One region of the Neotabrizicola shimadae genome, then DNA from elsewhere that is predicted to be linked to it. Evidence: riboswitches for the same ligand, from Rfam matches in the RefSeq annotation. Region 1 holds a riboswitch; each other region holds the start of a gene.

Evidence for each region. Region 1 has a riboswitch for cobalamin ahead of JO391_RS21030 (CbtB domain-containing protein). Riboswitches for the same ligand answer to the same signal wherever they lie in the genome.
Region 2: linked by a shared signal. The riboswitch ahead of JO391_RS21525 (DUF1636 family protein) and the one ahead of JO391_RS21030 (CbtB domain-containing protein) in region 1 are both predicted to bind cobalamin.
Region 3: linked by a shared signal. The riboswitch ahead of JO391_RS17225 (DUF1636 family protein) and the one ahead of JO391_RS21030 (CbtB domain-containing protein) in region 1 are both predicted to bind cobalamin.
Region 4: linked by a shared signal. The riboswitch ahead of JO391_RS08225 (energy-coupling factor ABC transporter permease) and the one ahead of JO391_RS21030 (CbtB domain-containing protein) in region 1 are both predicted to bind cobalamin.

The regions. Positions count from the first base shown of each region.
Region 1 is NZ_CP069372.1:38,685-42,352, reverse strand. Features, by position in the region: gene JO391_RS21040 (heavy metal translocating P-type ATPase) at 1-1,192, shown strand, start outside; gene cueR (Cu(I)-responsive transcriptional regulator) at 1,206-1,667, shown strand; cobalamin riboswitch at 1,693-1,909, shown strand; gene JO391_RS21030 (CbtB domain-containing protein) at 1,944-2,120, shown strand; gene JO391_RS21025 (CbtA family protein) at 2,139-2,888, shown strand; gene JO391_RS21020 (hypothetical protein) at 2,900-3,668, opposite strand, start outside.
Region 2 is NZ_CP069370.1:2,519,238-2,522,905, reverse strand. Features, by position in the region: gene JO391_RS12230 (DUF1826 domain-containing protein) at 1-102, opposite strand, end outside; gene JO391_RS12225 (GTP-binding protein) at 99-1,313, opposite strand; cobalamin riboswitch at 1,431-1,656, shown strand; gene JO391_RS21525 (DUF1636 family protein) at 1,687-2,109, shown strand; gene JO391_RS12220 (ABC transporter ATP-binding protein) at 2,135-2,908, shown strand; gene JO391_RS12215 (ABC transporter substrate-binding protein) at 2,925-3,668, shown strand, end outside.
Region 3 is NZ_CP069370.1:3,548,549-3,552,216, reverse strand. Features, by position in the region: gene JO391_RS17240 (FecCD family ABC transporter permease) at 1-118, opposite strand, end outside; gene JO391_RS17235 (ABC transporter substrate-binding protein) at 122-1,051, opposite strand; gene JO391_RS17230 (ABC transporter ATP-binding protein) at 1,077-1,853, opposite strand; gene JO391_RS17225 (DUF1636 family protein) at 1,850-2,290, opposite strand; cobalamin riboswitch at 2,321-2,534, opposite strand; gene JO391_RS17220 (RrF2 family transcriptional regulator) at 2,737-3,216, shown strand; gene JO391_RS17215 (sialidase family protein) at 3,128-3,668, opposite strand, start outside.
Region 4 is NZ_CP069370.1:1,705,071-1,708,738, forward strand. Features, by position in the region: gene JO391_RS08215 (cobyrinic acid a,c-diamide synthase CobB) at 1-1,199, shown strand, start outside; gene cobA (uroporphyrinogen-III C-methyltransferase) at 1,196-1,918, shown strand; cobalamin riboswitch at 1,974-2,194, shown strand; gene JO391_RS08225 (energy-coupling factor ABC transporter permease) at 2,228-2,905, shown strand; gene cobF (precorrin-6A synthase (deacetylating)) at 2,968-3,668, shown strand, end outside.

The sequences.
Region 1 (3,668 bases):
CCCGGTAGTGATGGCGCTTGCAGCACTGACCTTTGCCGTTTGGCTGATCTTCGGCCCCGACCCCGCGTTGACCTTCGGTCTTGTCAATGCCGTAGCCGTGCTGATCATCGCTTGCCCCTGCGCCATGGGCCTCGCCACGCCGACCTCGATCATGGTGGGCACCGGGCGCGGGGCCGAAATGGGGGTGCTGTTCCGCAAGGGCGAGGCGCTCCAGTCTCTTCAGGGAGTGAAGGTCGTGGCACTCGACAAGACCGGCACGCTAACCGAGGGCAGGCCGAGCCTCACCGACCTCGATCTTGCACCAGGTTTCGATCGCGCCGCCGTTCTGTCACTCTTGGCAGCCGTCGAAGCGAAGTCCGAGCACCCGATCGCCCGCGCCATCGTAAAGGCCGCAGAAGACGAAGGTTTGTCCCTGCCCGCCGTCACAGCCTTCGACTCCGTTACCGGCTTCGGCGTCACTGCACAGGCGGGCGGGCAGCGGATCGAGATCGGCGCTGATCGCTACATGGCCCGACTGGGGATTGACGTATCGCCCTTTGGGAATACTGCCGCTCGATTGGGAGACGAAGGCAAGTCGCCGCTCTATGCCGCCATCGACGGCAAACTCGCTGCCATCCTTGCTGTCGCGGACCCGATCAAGGAGACCACGCCAACGGCAATCCGCGCCCTGCACACTATGGGGCTGAAAGTTGCGATGATCACTGGCGACAACGCCCGCACCGCAGGCGCCATCGCCCGCCAACTCGGCATCGACGAGATCGTGGCCGAAGTGCTGCCGGACGGCAAGGTCGCCGCAGTCAAGCGACTGAAGGCGTTGGGACAGCTCGCCTATGTCGGCGACGGCATCAATGATGCCCCGGCCCTGGCCGAGGCTGACGTTGGCCTTGCTGTCGGAACGGGGACCGACGTAGCAATCGAGGCGGCGGACGTCGTGCTCATGACCGGTCGCCTGACGGCGGTATCGGACGCCATCGCGCTGTCCAAGGCCGTGATGCGCAACATCCGGCAGAACCTCTTCTGGGCCTTTGCCTATAACGCTGCCTTGATCCCTGTTGCCGCGGGCGTGCTGTGGCCGAGCTTCGGCGTTCTTCTGTCACCGATCTTCGCTGCCGCCGCGATGGCCTTGTCGTCGGTCTTTGTTCTTGGAAACGCCCTCCGGCTGCGGCGGTTCCAGGCCGCAGTTGTGCATTGAAGGAGGCATGATCATGAACATTGGTGAAGCGGCAAAGGCCTCGGGCGTGTCGGCCAAAATGATCCGCTACTACGAATCTATTCGCCTTATTCCCACCGCAGGGCGGACCGGATCAGGCTACCGCGTCTACTCTCCGACTGAAGTGCAGATGCTGCGGTTCATTCGTCGGTCCCGCGACCTTGGCTTTTCGGTCGAGAAGATCGAAGAGCTTCTGGCACTCTGGCGCGACCGGACCCGTCAAAGCGCGGATGTGAAACGCCTTGCGACGGACCAGATCGACGGCCTCGAACGGAAGGTGCGCGAGATGCAGGCCATGATCGACACACTGCGCCACCTAGCCGACGCATGCTGCGGCGATCACCGGCCCGACTGCCCAATCCTGGCTGACCTCGGGCACGGGGTGGAGCATGGATCTGATTGCACGACACAGCAGAGCGGCAAAGCAGTACCGGTGCAGCATTTTCACTCCCGGTAGTCAGTTGACTTCGCGGGGGTTCGGCGCAAAGCTCTCACTGTTTGGTGTTCAAGGGGCGCAGAGTCCTGGAACTCAATCGGGAATGAGGAAGGGCGGACCCAATTGCGGCGCCCAAGGCCTCAGCCGCCCCCGCGACTGTATGCGGTAGCGGTCCTTCATCGTGCCACTGGGCCAATGCCCGGGAAGGCGAAGGACTGTGTTAATCCGCGAGCCAGGAGACCGGCCAAGCGATGGCGCAACCCTAATCCCGTCGGGTGTGACGGGCGGAGAACCTTCATGTCCACCAGAATCCTGTCCGCCACAGCGGAGCAATCGAAGAGCCAGTTCGGACCAATCCTGACCAGCGCGCTTATTGGCGCAGTGCTGATCTTTGCCGCTGGTTTTGCTTCGCCTGACGCATTGCACGCTGCAACGCATGACACACGTCATGCGACCGGTTTTCCCTGCCACTGACGTTTCTGGATAATCGACATGACAAAGACCTTGCTGTCCGGCGGGGTAATCGCGGGTGCCATCGCGGGCCTCGTGGCTGCCGTTTTTCAGTTCTTTCTCATCCAACCCCTGATCGTCGAGGCTGAACGGTATGAGACGGGCGAACTCGTTCTGATCGGGATCGAGAGCAACAAGCCCGACCCTGCACCTAACCCGCTAGAAACGCCCGGCCATGATGCGCAGGGCGCGGAAAATACGGACAACTTGCTTGTGCGCAATGGCTTGACGGTCCTGACCCTGATCCTCACCTGGGCGGGCTTTGGCCTGCTGGCCGGAGCCGGCCTGACCGCGTTCCGGGCTCTGCCCGGCGGCGGGAGGATCCCGGCCACAGCCCTCGGCCTTATCGGCTTTGCCGTCCTGTCCCTTGCGCCTGCAATCGACCTTCCGCCCGAACTGCCCGGAATGGAGGCAGCGGAACTGGCGGACCGGCAACTCTGGTGGGTTGCGACTGTCGCGATGACGGCTGCCGGCATTTTCTTTGCTGCGGGGTTGCGGTCCTGGCCCGGGCGGCTCGCGGGCCTTGCCCTGATCCTGGCACCCCACCTTTTCGGAGCGCCCTTGCCACCCGTTTCTGCCCCGGCAGTGCCGCCCGACCTTGCGGCGCTCTATGCGGCGCGCGTGCTAAGCGTGAACCTGATCGGTTGGCTGGTGCTGGCCATCGCACTCTTGTGGCTTTTGCCAGAAGCAGGCGCGAAGGCCGATGCTGACGGTTTGACGGAGCCGGGGTGAGAGAAGGCAACCTAGGCTGCGCGTGCACACCACATGCGAAATCTTCCCTGCCCGGTCACTTCTCGGATCAAACCTCGCGCCTGCATCCAGGCCATGTTCCGCTGAACGGCCGCGCGACTGGCGCCGGTGATTGCCTCGGCCATTGGGGCGGAGACAAGGGGCCATTCGGTCAGAACTGCGCGCAAGGCTGGGGGCGTTTTGCCCGAGAGCGTGACCATCTCGGTTTCGGACCGCGCTGACCAAGCCTCGATGTCGTCAAGGTGCCGCATCGCGGTCCGGCTTGCTGTCTCCATCCCGTCGAGCCATCGCACCAGTCGGTCAGCAGCAGTGCCACCGGCGCGCAGCCCGCCTGCCCCGCCCATGGCGAGAGGGGCAAATATCGCTCCCCTGCCCTCTCCGGTCGCAATCCGCGCGGCCGTGACAGCCGCTTCCATCCGGTCTCCGTGCTGCCCGAGACCCGCCAAACTCCAAATGTGAAAGCCCATGCAGGCACGGCTGATCGGGTGCAGGTCGGCAGCTTGCGCCATCAGGTCCAGCCAACCGCCCGCGCGATCCGCAAAGGGCTCCGCCTCATCCGCCAAGTTCTCGGGGTCACGGCGATCCACAAAAGTGGCCAGGTCCACCTCCGGCCCTGGCCCTCCCGTCAGGCGCCGCACCGCCCACCCGACCCGTGCCAGGGCGACACTGTCGTCCTGCACGCCAGACAGGCGCAGGGCGATCCAGAGCGCCAGTCGATCCGGCCCGATGCGGTCGCCTACGAACCAGCTTAGGTCGGCCGCT
Region 2 (3,668 bases), on a different replicon from region 1:
CGCCGCAATACCCGGATCGTGAATGCGCCCAAGGCCCTCTGCCTTGTCCGAGGCGGCCACCCAGACGGCACGCGGAAGCGGTTTGCGGACCACCCGGATCATGCGGCTTTCGCACCCCATTGCGGGAAGGGGTCAGGCAGGTTGCGCCAAGCTTGCGGGGTGAAGTCGCAACTTGTCATCAAAGCCCCATTCAGCGCGGCGCAGATCGCCTCACGATCCAAGCCCGCCCCGATGAACACGATCTCTTGCCGCCGATCGCCCCAGGGTTCGGCCCATTTCGAGGCAATTTCGGCTTGCGCGTCGGGGTGCTTGGGCAGCCGCTCGGCCGGAACGCTGGCCCACCAGCGCCCCAGGGGCGTGACCGAGGACATCGCACCCGCCAGGCTGAACTCGGCCACCCAGTCGGGCCTGGTGGCGATCCAGAAATGCCCCTTTGCGCGGATCACACCCGGCAGCGGGCCGTTCAGGACGGCATGGATCTTCGCCGGGTGGAAGGGCTCGCGGGCGTAGTAGACGAAAGAGGAAATGCCATACTCCTCGGTTTCCGGCGTGTGATTGGCAAAACCGTACAGCTCCTTGGCCCACATCGGGTGGGTATGCGCCTCGTCAAAGTCGAAGAGCCCGGTGTCGAAGATGTCGTCCGGATTCACGCGGGAATGGCTGGTCTCGATCACGCGCGCGTCGGGGTTCAGGGCGCGAACGATCTTGCGGGCGGCATCGACCTGCGCAGGCGTGGCGTCCGCGACCTTGTTCAGCACGATGACATCGGCGAATTCCATCTGCTCGGTCAGCAGGTTCACGAGGCTGCGGTTGTCCTGATCACCAAGGCTTTCGCCCCGGTCGGCCAGGAAATCGTGGCTGGAGAAGTCTTTGAGCAGGTTCACCGCATCCACGACCGTCACCATCGTATCAAGTCGCGCAACATCGGAGAGACTGACACCCCTTTCGTCACGGAAGTCGAAGGTCGCCGCTACCGGTAAAGGCTCGGCGATCCCTGTGCTTTCAATCAGGAGGTAGTCAAAGCGACCTTCGGAGGCCAGCCGCCGCACCTCGGTCAGAAGGTCGTCGCGCAGAGTGCAGCAAATGCAGCCGTTGGTCATTTCGACCAGTTTTTCTTCAGACCGGCTCAGCTCTGCCCCTTCGCGCACCAGGTCGGCGTCGATGTTCACCTCGGACATGTCGTTGACGATCACGGCGACCCGGCGTCCGTCGCGGTTGTTCAACACGTGGTTCAATAGGGTTGTCTTCCCGGCCCCGAGAAAGCCGGACAGGACGGTGACGGGAAGGCGGGGATCTTGCTGGCTGGAGGGCATGGTTCGTTCTGTTATGTTATACTATAACCTTTGATCTAGCGCGAATCAAAAGAGGGTGCAATGTCGTTCGGCGGTTTTGTCCGGTCGGAACAGGACTTGATCCGGCCTGTCGACGACTGCATGTTCGCGACTGATGGTTCCCGGCCAAACCACGCGCGGCCGGGTGAAAAGGGAATACGGTGTGGTGTAGGCATCAGCCGCCAAATCCGTGACTGCCCCCGCAACTGTAAGCGGCGAGCGACCCCCGATGCCACTGGCCATACGTGTTTGGACACGAAGGCTGGGAAGGTGGGGCAAGCCCAGACCCGTGAGTCAGGAGACCTGCCATCGACGTCAGCAACCACCGGGCGGGGTGCCCCGGAAGGAGACTTCGATGGACGATCAACCGCGGCGGCCGGTGAGCGCACCTGCCTATTCCGTGGCGCAATCCGCGCCGCATCAGATTCTGGTCTGCAAGGCCTGCAAGCACAAGAGCAGCAGTTGCGCGCCGGGCTTTGCCCTTCTGAAGAAGCTGCGAGCGGCCATCGCGGCGGCGGGCCTTGGTGACGAATTCGAGGTGTCGGGCACCGCCTGTCTTGCAGGCTGCGTGCCCGAACACGGCGGGCCCTGTGTCGTCGGCTGGCGGGCCAATGCCAAGGCGACCTGGCTCTTCGGCGACATCGACCCGGCCCAGCCGATTGACGATCTGGTCGAGTTCTCGCGCCTTTACGCAGCGTTGGAGGACGGCTGGATGTCTGGACGTGATTGCCCCCGCGGCTTTGCGACAACACGCTGGCGCGGATTCCCGCGGCGATGATCGTCACTCGCGAAGGGGCGATCCAGTGAACGCGGTTGAGCTTTCCGGCGTCGCCTGGGGCCCGAAAGGGCGGCCCGACATCCTTGCCGACATCAGCTTTGCCGTGCCACAGGGTCAGATCATGGCGATCTGCGGGGCGAACGGGGCCGGGAAATCCTCGCTTCTGCGGCTGATCTATCGCCACCAGGCGCCGCGCCGGGGCACCGTGCGGCTGATGGGCAAGGATATCTGGCTGATGGGCGCACCCGAGGCTGCGCGCCAGCTTGCCGCCGTGCTGCAGGAACAACCCACCGATTTCGCGCTGACCGCCCGGCAGATCGTGGCGCTTGGCCGCCTTCCGCATCGGCGAGGTTGGGGCGCGGGTCTGTCCACGCCCGGAGGCGAGGACGCCGCGATCATCGAGGCCGCCCTTTTGCGGATGGGCCTGGCCGGCATGGCCGGCCGCGCTTTCGGCACGCTGTCGGGCGGGGAACGCCAACGGGTCATGGTTGCCCGTGCGCTGGCCCAACAGCCGCGCGTGATCGTGCTGGACGAGCCGACGAACCATCTGGATATCCGCCACCAGCTGGAGCTTCTGGCGCTGCTGAAGGGTCTTGGCCTGACCGTCATTGCCACTTTGCATGACCTGACCCTGGCCGCCGAATTTGCCGAGCGCATGCTGATCCTGCGTGAAGGCCGCATCCTGGCCGACGGCCCACCCGAAATGGCCCTGACCGAGGCGACGCTCGCCCAGGCCTTCAACGTGCGTGCGCGCATCGACCGCACCGGCGATGCCCCGCGCTTTTCCTTCCACCTCTGATCCAAAGGACCCCAAGATGATCCGTCTTTCGCTTGCCGCCTTCCTTCTGTCTGCCTCCTCGGCGCTTGCCTACCCTGTCACCGTGAAAAGCTGCGCCCGCGAGGTGACTTTCGACGCTGCCCCCACCCGCGCCATCTCGAACGACGTGAACCTGACCGAGATGATGCTGGTCCTGGGCCTACGCGACCAGATGGTTGGCTATACCGGCATCTCCGGCTGGAAGACGCTGGACGAGGAAATGCGCGCGGGCGTGGCCGAACTGCCGGAACTGTCGGCCAAGTATCCGACCAAGGAAGTGCTGGCCGGCGCCGAGCCGGACTTCTTCTTCGCCGGCTGGAACTACGGCATGAAGGTCGGTGGCGAGGTCACGCCCGAGACGCTGGAACCCTTGGGCATCAAGACCTACGAGCTGACCGAAAGCTGCATCCACATCGGCCCGAAGGCCAGGTCCAGCATGGATGACATGTACAACGACATCCTGAACCTGGGGACCATCTTCGGGGTCGAGGCCAAGGCGCAGGATCTGGTCGCAGGCTGGAAGGCGCGGCTTGAGGAAGTGACGTCGGGCGTGGACCGTAGCGCTCCCTTGCGCGTCTTCGTCTATGACAGCGGCGAAGAGGCGCCCTTCACCGCCGGCGCCTATGCCATGCCGACCGCGCTGATCGAAGCGGCGGGCGGGGTCAACATCATGTCCGACCTGGAAAAAAGCTGGGCCGAGATCGGCTGGGAACCGGTGGTGGAGCGCAACCCCGAGGTCGTG
Region 3 (3,668 bases), on a different replicon from region 1:
CCGCCCCCACCGAAACCGCGACGACCACCGACAGGACCAAGATCCCCGCCGCCGCCAGCGCGATGGCTGCGCGCCGGCCCATGCGGGCGATGCTGACAGAGGCGGTCGTCTCGGCCATGGCTCAGTCAGCGAAGCCGGCGACGAGCTTCTTCACCGCCTCGATGTTGCGCGGGCCGGGCGTCGCCTCGACATATTCCAGCACGACGAAGCGGTCGTTCTTCACCGCGTCGATCTCGGCGAAAGCCGGGTTCGATTTCATGAAGGCGATCTTCTGTTCGGCCGTCACGTCGCCGTAGTTCACGATCACCACAACCTCGGGGTTGCGCTCGACCACGGGTTCCCAGCCGATCTCGGCCCAGGACTTGTCCAGATCGTCCATGATGTTCACGCCGCCCGCCGCCTCGATCATCGCGGTCGGCATGGCATAGCGGCCGGCGGTGAAGGGGGCCTTCTCGCCCGAGTCATAGACGAAGACCCGCACCGGATCGGTCCGGTCCACGCCCTTCGTCACCTCGGCCAGTTCGGCCTGCCAGCCGGCCACCAGCGCCTGCGCGCGGTCCTCGACGCCGAAGATCGTGCCCAGGTTCAGGATGTCGGCATACATGTCCTGCATCGAGCTTTTTTCCTTCGGCCCGATGTGGATGCAGCTCTCGGTCAGCTCATAGACCTTGATCCCCAGGGGCTCCAGCGTCTCGGGCGTCACTTCGCCGCCGACCTTCATGCCATAGTTCCAGCCGGCAAAGAAGAAATCCGGCTCGGCTGCCGCCAGCACCTCCTTGGTCGGGTATTTGGCCGACAGTTCCGGCAGTTCGGCCACGCCTTCGCGCATCACCGGGTCCAGCGTCTTCCAGCCCGAAATGCCGGTATAGCCCACCATCTGGTCCCGCAGGCCGAGCACCAGCATCATCTCGGTCAGGTTCACATCGTTGGAAATCGCCCGGCTGGGGGCAGCATCGAAGGTGACGTCGCGGTTGCAGCTTTTCACGGTCACGGGGAAGGCCGCGGCCGCACCGGCAGACAACAGCAGGGCGGCAAGGGAAAGACGAAGCATGGGTCCTCGCTAGGTTATGAGGGGATCAGAGATGAAAGGAAAAGCGCGGCCGGTCGCCCGAACGGTCGATCCGGCTGCGCACCTCGAAGGCCTGGCCAAGGGTGGTCTCGGTCAGCGCCCGTTCGGGTGGACCGTCGGCAAGGATGCGCCCCTGCCGCAGCACGATGATGCGGTCGGCATGTTCGGCGGCCAGCGTCAGGTCGTGCAGCGTGGTGACCACGGTCAACCCGGTGCCGCGCAACAGCGCCAGCAGTTCCAGTTGGTGGCGGATGTCCAGATGGTTCGTCGGCTCGTCCAGCACCAGAACCTGCGGTTCCTGCGCCAGGGCGCGGGCCACCATCACCCGCTGCCGCTCGCCCCCCGACAAGGTTCCGAAGGGCCGGTCGGCCAGCGCCACAAGGTCAAGCCGCACCAGTGCGCCGGTGATCACCGCCTCGTCGTCGGCACCGGGCGAGGACAGGCCGGCGAAAAGCCCACGCCGGTGCGGCAGACGGCCCAGCGCCACGATCTGCCGCGCGGTCAGGGCGAAATCCGTGGGCTGTTCCTGCAGCACGGCGGCGACCACCCGCGCCGCTTCGGGCGCGCTCATCAGCCAGATGTCGCGACCCCGCAGCAGCACCGTCCCGCGCCGCGGCGGCTGGAACCGGTAGATCAGCCGCAGAAGCGAGGACTTGCCCGCCCCGTTGGCGCCGCAGATCGCCAGCAATTCGCCGCGCGGCACCTGGAACGACAGGTCATGAAGGATCTCGGGGCCGCCCGCCGGCCCCCATGTCACGCCGCGCAATTCGATGTCTGGCGTCATTGCACGACCTCTTCGCCAGTCACGATCAGCGCGGCGGGGATGCGGGCCAGCACATGTTCGGCCAGCTTGCCGGGCCGGTCGGCTGCGCGGCACCAGCCGTCGTCAAGGTCGCGGTAGAGCCGGGCAAAGGCCACCAGATCGTCGATGTCCTCATCCGGGCTGATGTCGCCGAACAACCAGGTCGCCTTGGACGTGGCCCGCCAGGCCACGGTGCAGGGCCGGTCGCAGCCCGCCATGCAGGCGGTGCCTGAAACCTCGAAGCCGTCGCCAAGCCCCGCGGCGGCAATGGCCACGCGCAATCGCTCCAGCAACTGCAGACCGGGTCGGCAGGTGTCGCCCTTGTGACGGCAGGTCTGGCATACGAGAATCTGGTGCCGCGCGCGTTGCGTCACGGCATAGGGGGGCGTGGCCACAGGCCGACGCAGAAGATCATCCATCGCAACTCCTTCCGGGGCACCCCGCCCGGCGTGGTCCATGTTTCGATGGCAGGTCTCCTGACTTGCGGGTCCTTGCTCGCCCCACCTTCCCGGCCCGAAAGCCAGTGGTGATCGGGGGTCGCTCGCCGCCTACAGTTGCGGGGGCAGTCGCGGATTTGGCGCCTGATGGCTACACCTCACCGCGTTCCCTTTTCATCCGGCCAACGTCTTTGACAGGCCGGAAACCATCGAGCCCAATTGGCCCGAGCGGACCCGCGAAGTCAAGTCGGACCATGACAGGTCGGCCGCTGGCCCTCCGCGAGGCGACCGCTAGGTCCCCCGTCGGCCCGCTTTCCCCCTACCGACCAGACGAGAGAGGATAGCGACATCGCGACCTGGCGTGGTATGATAAAAACATGCCACAAATATGCGCAATTTGAGCGGAAAGTGGCGCGTGATAGGATGCAATGCGACTGACGAAGTTTTCCGACTACGCCATTCGGGTTCTGCTGTTCGCTGCAAACCGCCGGGGCGAACGGTGCACCATCGAAGAAGCCGCCCGTGCTTACAGCATTTCGGAAGCGCATTTGCGCAAGGTTGTGCGAGAGCTTTCGCATGCCGGCTTTCTGGTCGGAACCAAGGGGCGGACGGGCGGATTCTCTCTTGCCCGCGACCCTGCAGAAATCCGTATCGGCGACATCCTTCGCGTCACCGAATCCGACTTTGCCTTGTTCGAATGCCAATGCACCACCGGCGATCCCTGCCTCCTGCGCGGCCCATGCAGCCTGCCCGCGGCGGCCGCCAAGGCTGTCCGCGCTTTTCTGGCCGTGTTCGACGAGATGACGCTGGTGGACGTGCTCAGGGAACCGAACCCGCTTGGCCCGCCGCACCTGGCCTGGCCGCCTGCACTCCCAGCTGTCGCGCAAGCCAACCCCGGTCCAACCTGACATGCCGGATGGCGCGGCGGTGGTAGGTGTAGGCGATGTGCAGGTTGCCTTCGGGATCCTGCAGGATCGACGGATAGGACAACTCGCGGTTCAGCCCCTCTCGCGAGTTGTTCGACAACGCCGCGCCTGTGCCCCTGTCAAGCTCGACACGCAGCGGGAAGGTCTCGCCATCGTCGGCTGACACCGCCAGCATCATCGGTGCGCGCGGCACGCCCCAGACTGCGGCCGAGGGCGCAGCCTCGCCCGGCGCCTCGCCCTCGATCTCGTCATAAAGCGAGGCGCGGCGGGCCGACGACATCGCGGCATTGACCGGGTTCAGCACCATGGCGATGCGCCCGTCGGCCAGACGCACCGCCTGGATCGAGGAATTGTTGTTCGGCAATTCGGTCAGTTCCGGCGCGGTCCATGTCAGCCCGCCATCCGCCGACCGGCTGCGCAACACCTGCCGCGCA
Region 4 (3,668 bases), on a different replicon from region 1:
GACCGGACTACATCGACCCGGCCTTCCATTCCGCCGCAGCGGGGCGCCCTTCGCTGAACCTCGACGGCTGGGCCATGCCAAGGGCCATGGTGCGGGCGCTGGCCGCAACAAGCGGGAATGCCGACATCGTGGTGGCCGAAGGCTCGATGGGCCTGTTCGACGGCGTGGCCGCACCCGGCGCCTGGGGCACCGGCGCCAGCGCCGACATCGCGGCGCTGACGGGCTGGCCGGTGGTTCTGGTGCTGGACGTGGGCGGCCAGGCCCAGACGGCCGCCGCGGTGGCCCGGGGCCTCGCCACCTTCCGCCCCGATGTGGCCGTGGCGGGTGTGGTGCTGAACCGCGTCGCCTCGCCCCGGCACGAGGCGCTGGTGCGGGCGGGGATGGAAGCGGCGGGCATCCGGGTGTTCGGCGCCCTGCCCCGCGAACCATCGCTCACCCTGCCTGAACGCCACCTGGGCCTGGTGCAGGCCGAAGAGCAAAGCGACCTCGCCGGGTTCCTGGCCAGCGCCGGGGCCTTCGTCGCGCGCCACCTTGACCTGGACGCTCTGGTGGCGGCTGCGGGCGCCGCGCCTCCCGTAGGGCATCCAGTCCAGGTTGAAGGACAGACCGCGCCCCCCGGCCAGCGCATCGCCCTGGCACGGGATGCGGCGTTTTCCTTCGTCTATCCGCATCTTCTGGCCGCCTGGCGCGCGGCGGGGGCCGAGGTTCTGCCCTTCTCGCCGCTGGCAGACGAGGCGCCCGATGCTTCGGCCGATGTCTGCTGGCTGCCGGGGGGCTATCCCGAACTTCACGCAGGCCGGCTGGCCGCAGCGGGCCGGTTCCACGCCGGCCTCACCGCCTTTGCCCAGACGCGGCCCGTGCATGGCGAATGCGGGGGCTACATGGCGCTCGGTCAAGGGCTGGTGGACAAGGACGGCACGCGGCACCGCATGGCCGGGCTTCTGGGGCTGGAAACCAGCTTCCAGAAGCGCAAGATGCACCTGGGCTACCGCCTGGCCGAGCTTCTGGCGCCCATCCCCGGCGCTGAACAGGGCGCGCGCCTGCGCGGGCATGAGTTCCACTATGCCACCATCCTGTCCCAGCCCGACGACCCGCTGGCCCGCGTGACCGATGCCACGGGCACAGAGATTGCCGAAACCGGCGCGCGGCGCGGCCGCGTTACCGGCAGCTTCTTCCACCTGATCGCGAGGGCCGCATGAGCGGGTTCGTCTCCTTCGTCTCTTCCGGCCCGGGCGACCCCGAGCTTCTGACGCTGCGCGCGGTCAAGCGCATCGAGGCGGCGGATGCCGTGCTGTACGACGACCTCTCCGCCGGGCCGATCCTGGCACTGGCCCGGCCCGAGGCCGACCTCGTGGGCGTGGGCAAGCGCGCCGGACGCCCCTCACCCAAGCAGGACCATGTAAGCCGGCTTCTGGTGGATTACGCCCGCACCGGAGCCAAGGTGGTGCGGCTGAAATCCGGCGATGCGGGGCTCTTCGGGCGGCTGGAAGAAGAGATCGACGCACTGAAAGCGGAAGGCATCGGCTTCGAGATCGTGCCCGGCGTGGCCTCTCCCCTTGCTGCGGCGGCGGCAGCGGGCATCCCGCTGACCCGCCGGCTTGCCGCGCGGCGCGTGCAGTTCATCACCGGCGCCGATGTCACCGGCGGCCTGCCGGGCGATCTGAACTGGGCGGCGCTGGCCGATCCGCAGGCCACCACCGTGGTCTTCATGGGCAAGCGCACCCTGCCGGCCCTGGTGGAAAGGCTGGCCGCGCATGGCTTGCCGGCCGAGACCCCCGCGATCCTCGCGGAATCGGTTGGCCATCCAGAGGAAAGCCTGACCCGCGGCACGCTCGCCTCGCTGGTAGCCCTCTTGGCCGAGAGGGCCGAGGCGGGCAAGGCACCGGGGCTCATCCTTTACGGGCCGCTGGCCGGCTAGGTCGCCTGCGACCCTGCGGATGCCGCAATCCGCCTTGACCGGCGTGACCCACGGGTCCACACAGGACGCGCATGGTGCCCCGACGATGCAAAGCATCAGGGGCTGAAACGGGAACGGGGAAGGGGCGGACCAAAGCGGCGCCCCCTGCCCCGGCCGCCCCCGCGACTGTAAGCGGCGAGCGGGCATCTGGAAGGCCACTGGTCCCCGAAGGACCGGGAAGGCGGATGCCCTCAACGACCCGCGAGCCAGGAGACCGGCCAGGCAGGAAACAACAACCGCCGTCGGGTGTGACGGTCAGGAGGGACGAACATGCATATCGAACCCGGCGTCGTACATGGCGCCAAACTGGCGCTCGGCGCCGTCACCGCTCTGGCCGCAGGGGGCTACACGCTGAAACTGGCGGTCGACACCGCCCGGCAATCCGGCATCGGCTCGCTTGCCCTGCGCAGCGTCATTGCCACCGGACTGGTCTTCAGCTTCTTCGAGCTTCTGCCGCACTATCCGGTCGGCGTGTCCGAGGTTCACCTCATCCTCGGCTCGACCCTGTTCCTGATCCTGGGCGCCGCGCCTGCGGCCATCGGCCTGGCCCTCGGCCTCCTGATCCAGGGCCTGTTCTTCGCGCCCTTCGACCTGCCGCAATACGGCATGAACGTCACCACGCTTCTGGTGCCGCTGTTCGGCATCGCCGCGCTGGCCAAGCGCACCATCCCTGCCGGCACGGCCTATGTCGACCTGGGCTACACCGACGTGCTGAAGCTGTCCTTCGCCTACCAGGGCGGGGTCATTGCCTGGGTGGCGTTCTGGGTGCTCTGGGGCGAGGGCTTCGCAACCTCGACCTTTGCCGGCATCGCCTCGTTCGGCGCCGCCTATATCCTGGTTGTGGCGATCGAGCCGCTGGTGGATGTGGCGGTTCTGGCCGTGGCCAAGCGCCTGCACGCCCTGAAGGGCTCGGCCCTCGTCACGCCGCGGCTCTATTCGGCGGCCTGATCCGTCTTGGCGAACAGGAATGGCTTGGGGGGCTTCGGCCCCCCATTTGCATGGAAAGACAGATGACCACGCTTTCGCTCATCGGCATCGGCACCGGCAACCCCGACCACCTGACGCTTCAGGCCATCCGCGAAATCAACGCGGCCGACTTGGTGCTGATCCCCCGCAAGGGTGAGGGCAAGGCCGATCTGGCCGAACTGCGCCGCGCCATCCTGCGCGAGGTGCTGACCAATCCGGCGACGCTGGTGGCCGAGTTCGACCTGCCGGTGCGCGACGAGGCGGTGGCAGACTACCGCGAAAGGGTGGACGGCTGGCACGATGCCATCGCCGGCGTATGGGAAGCCGCGATGGGGTCGCCCCGCCCGGCCCGCGTGGCGCTTCTGGTCTGGGGCGACCCGTCGCTCTATGACAGCACCCTTCGCATTGCTGCGCGGCTGTCGCCCGCGCCGGATCTGCGGGTGATCCCCGGCATCACCTCGTTGCAGGCACTGACCGCCGCCCATGCCATTCCCCTGAACACCATCGGCGGGCCAGTGACCATCACCACCGGCCGGCAATTGCGCGACCATGGCTGGCCCGAAGGCGCCGAGACGCTGGCGGTGATGCTGGACGCCGGCGGCGCCTTCATGGCGATCCCGTCAGAGGGCGTGACGATCTGGTGGGGCGCCTATGTCGGCATGGCCGAGGAAATCGTCCTCGCCGGGCCATTGGCCGAGGTATCGGAGCGCATCCTTGCCACCCGCGCCGAGGCGCGGGCACGGCA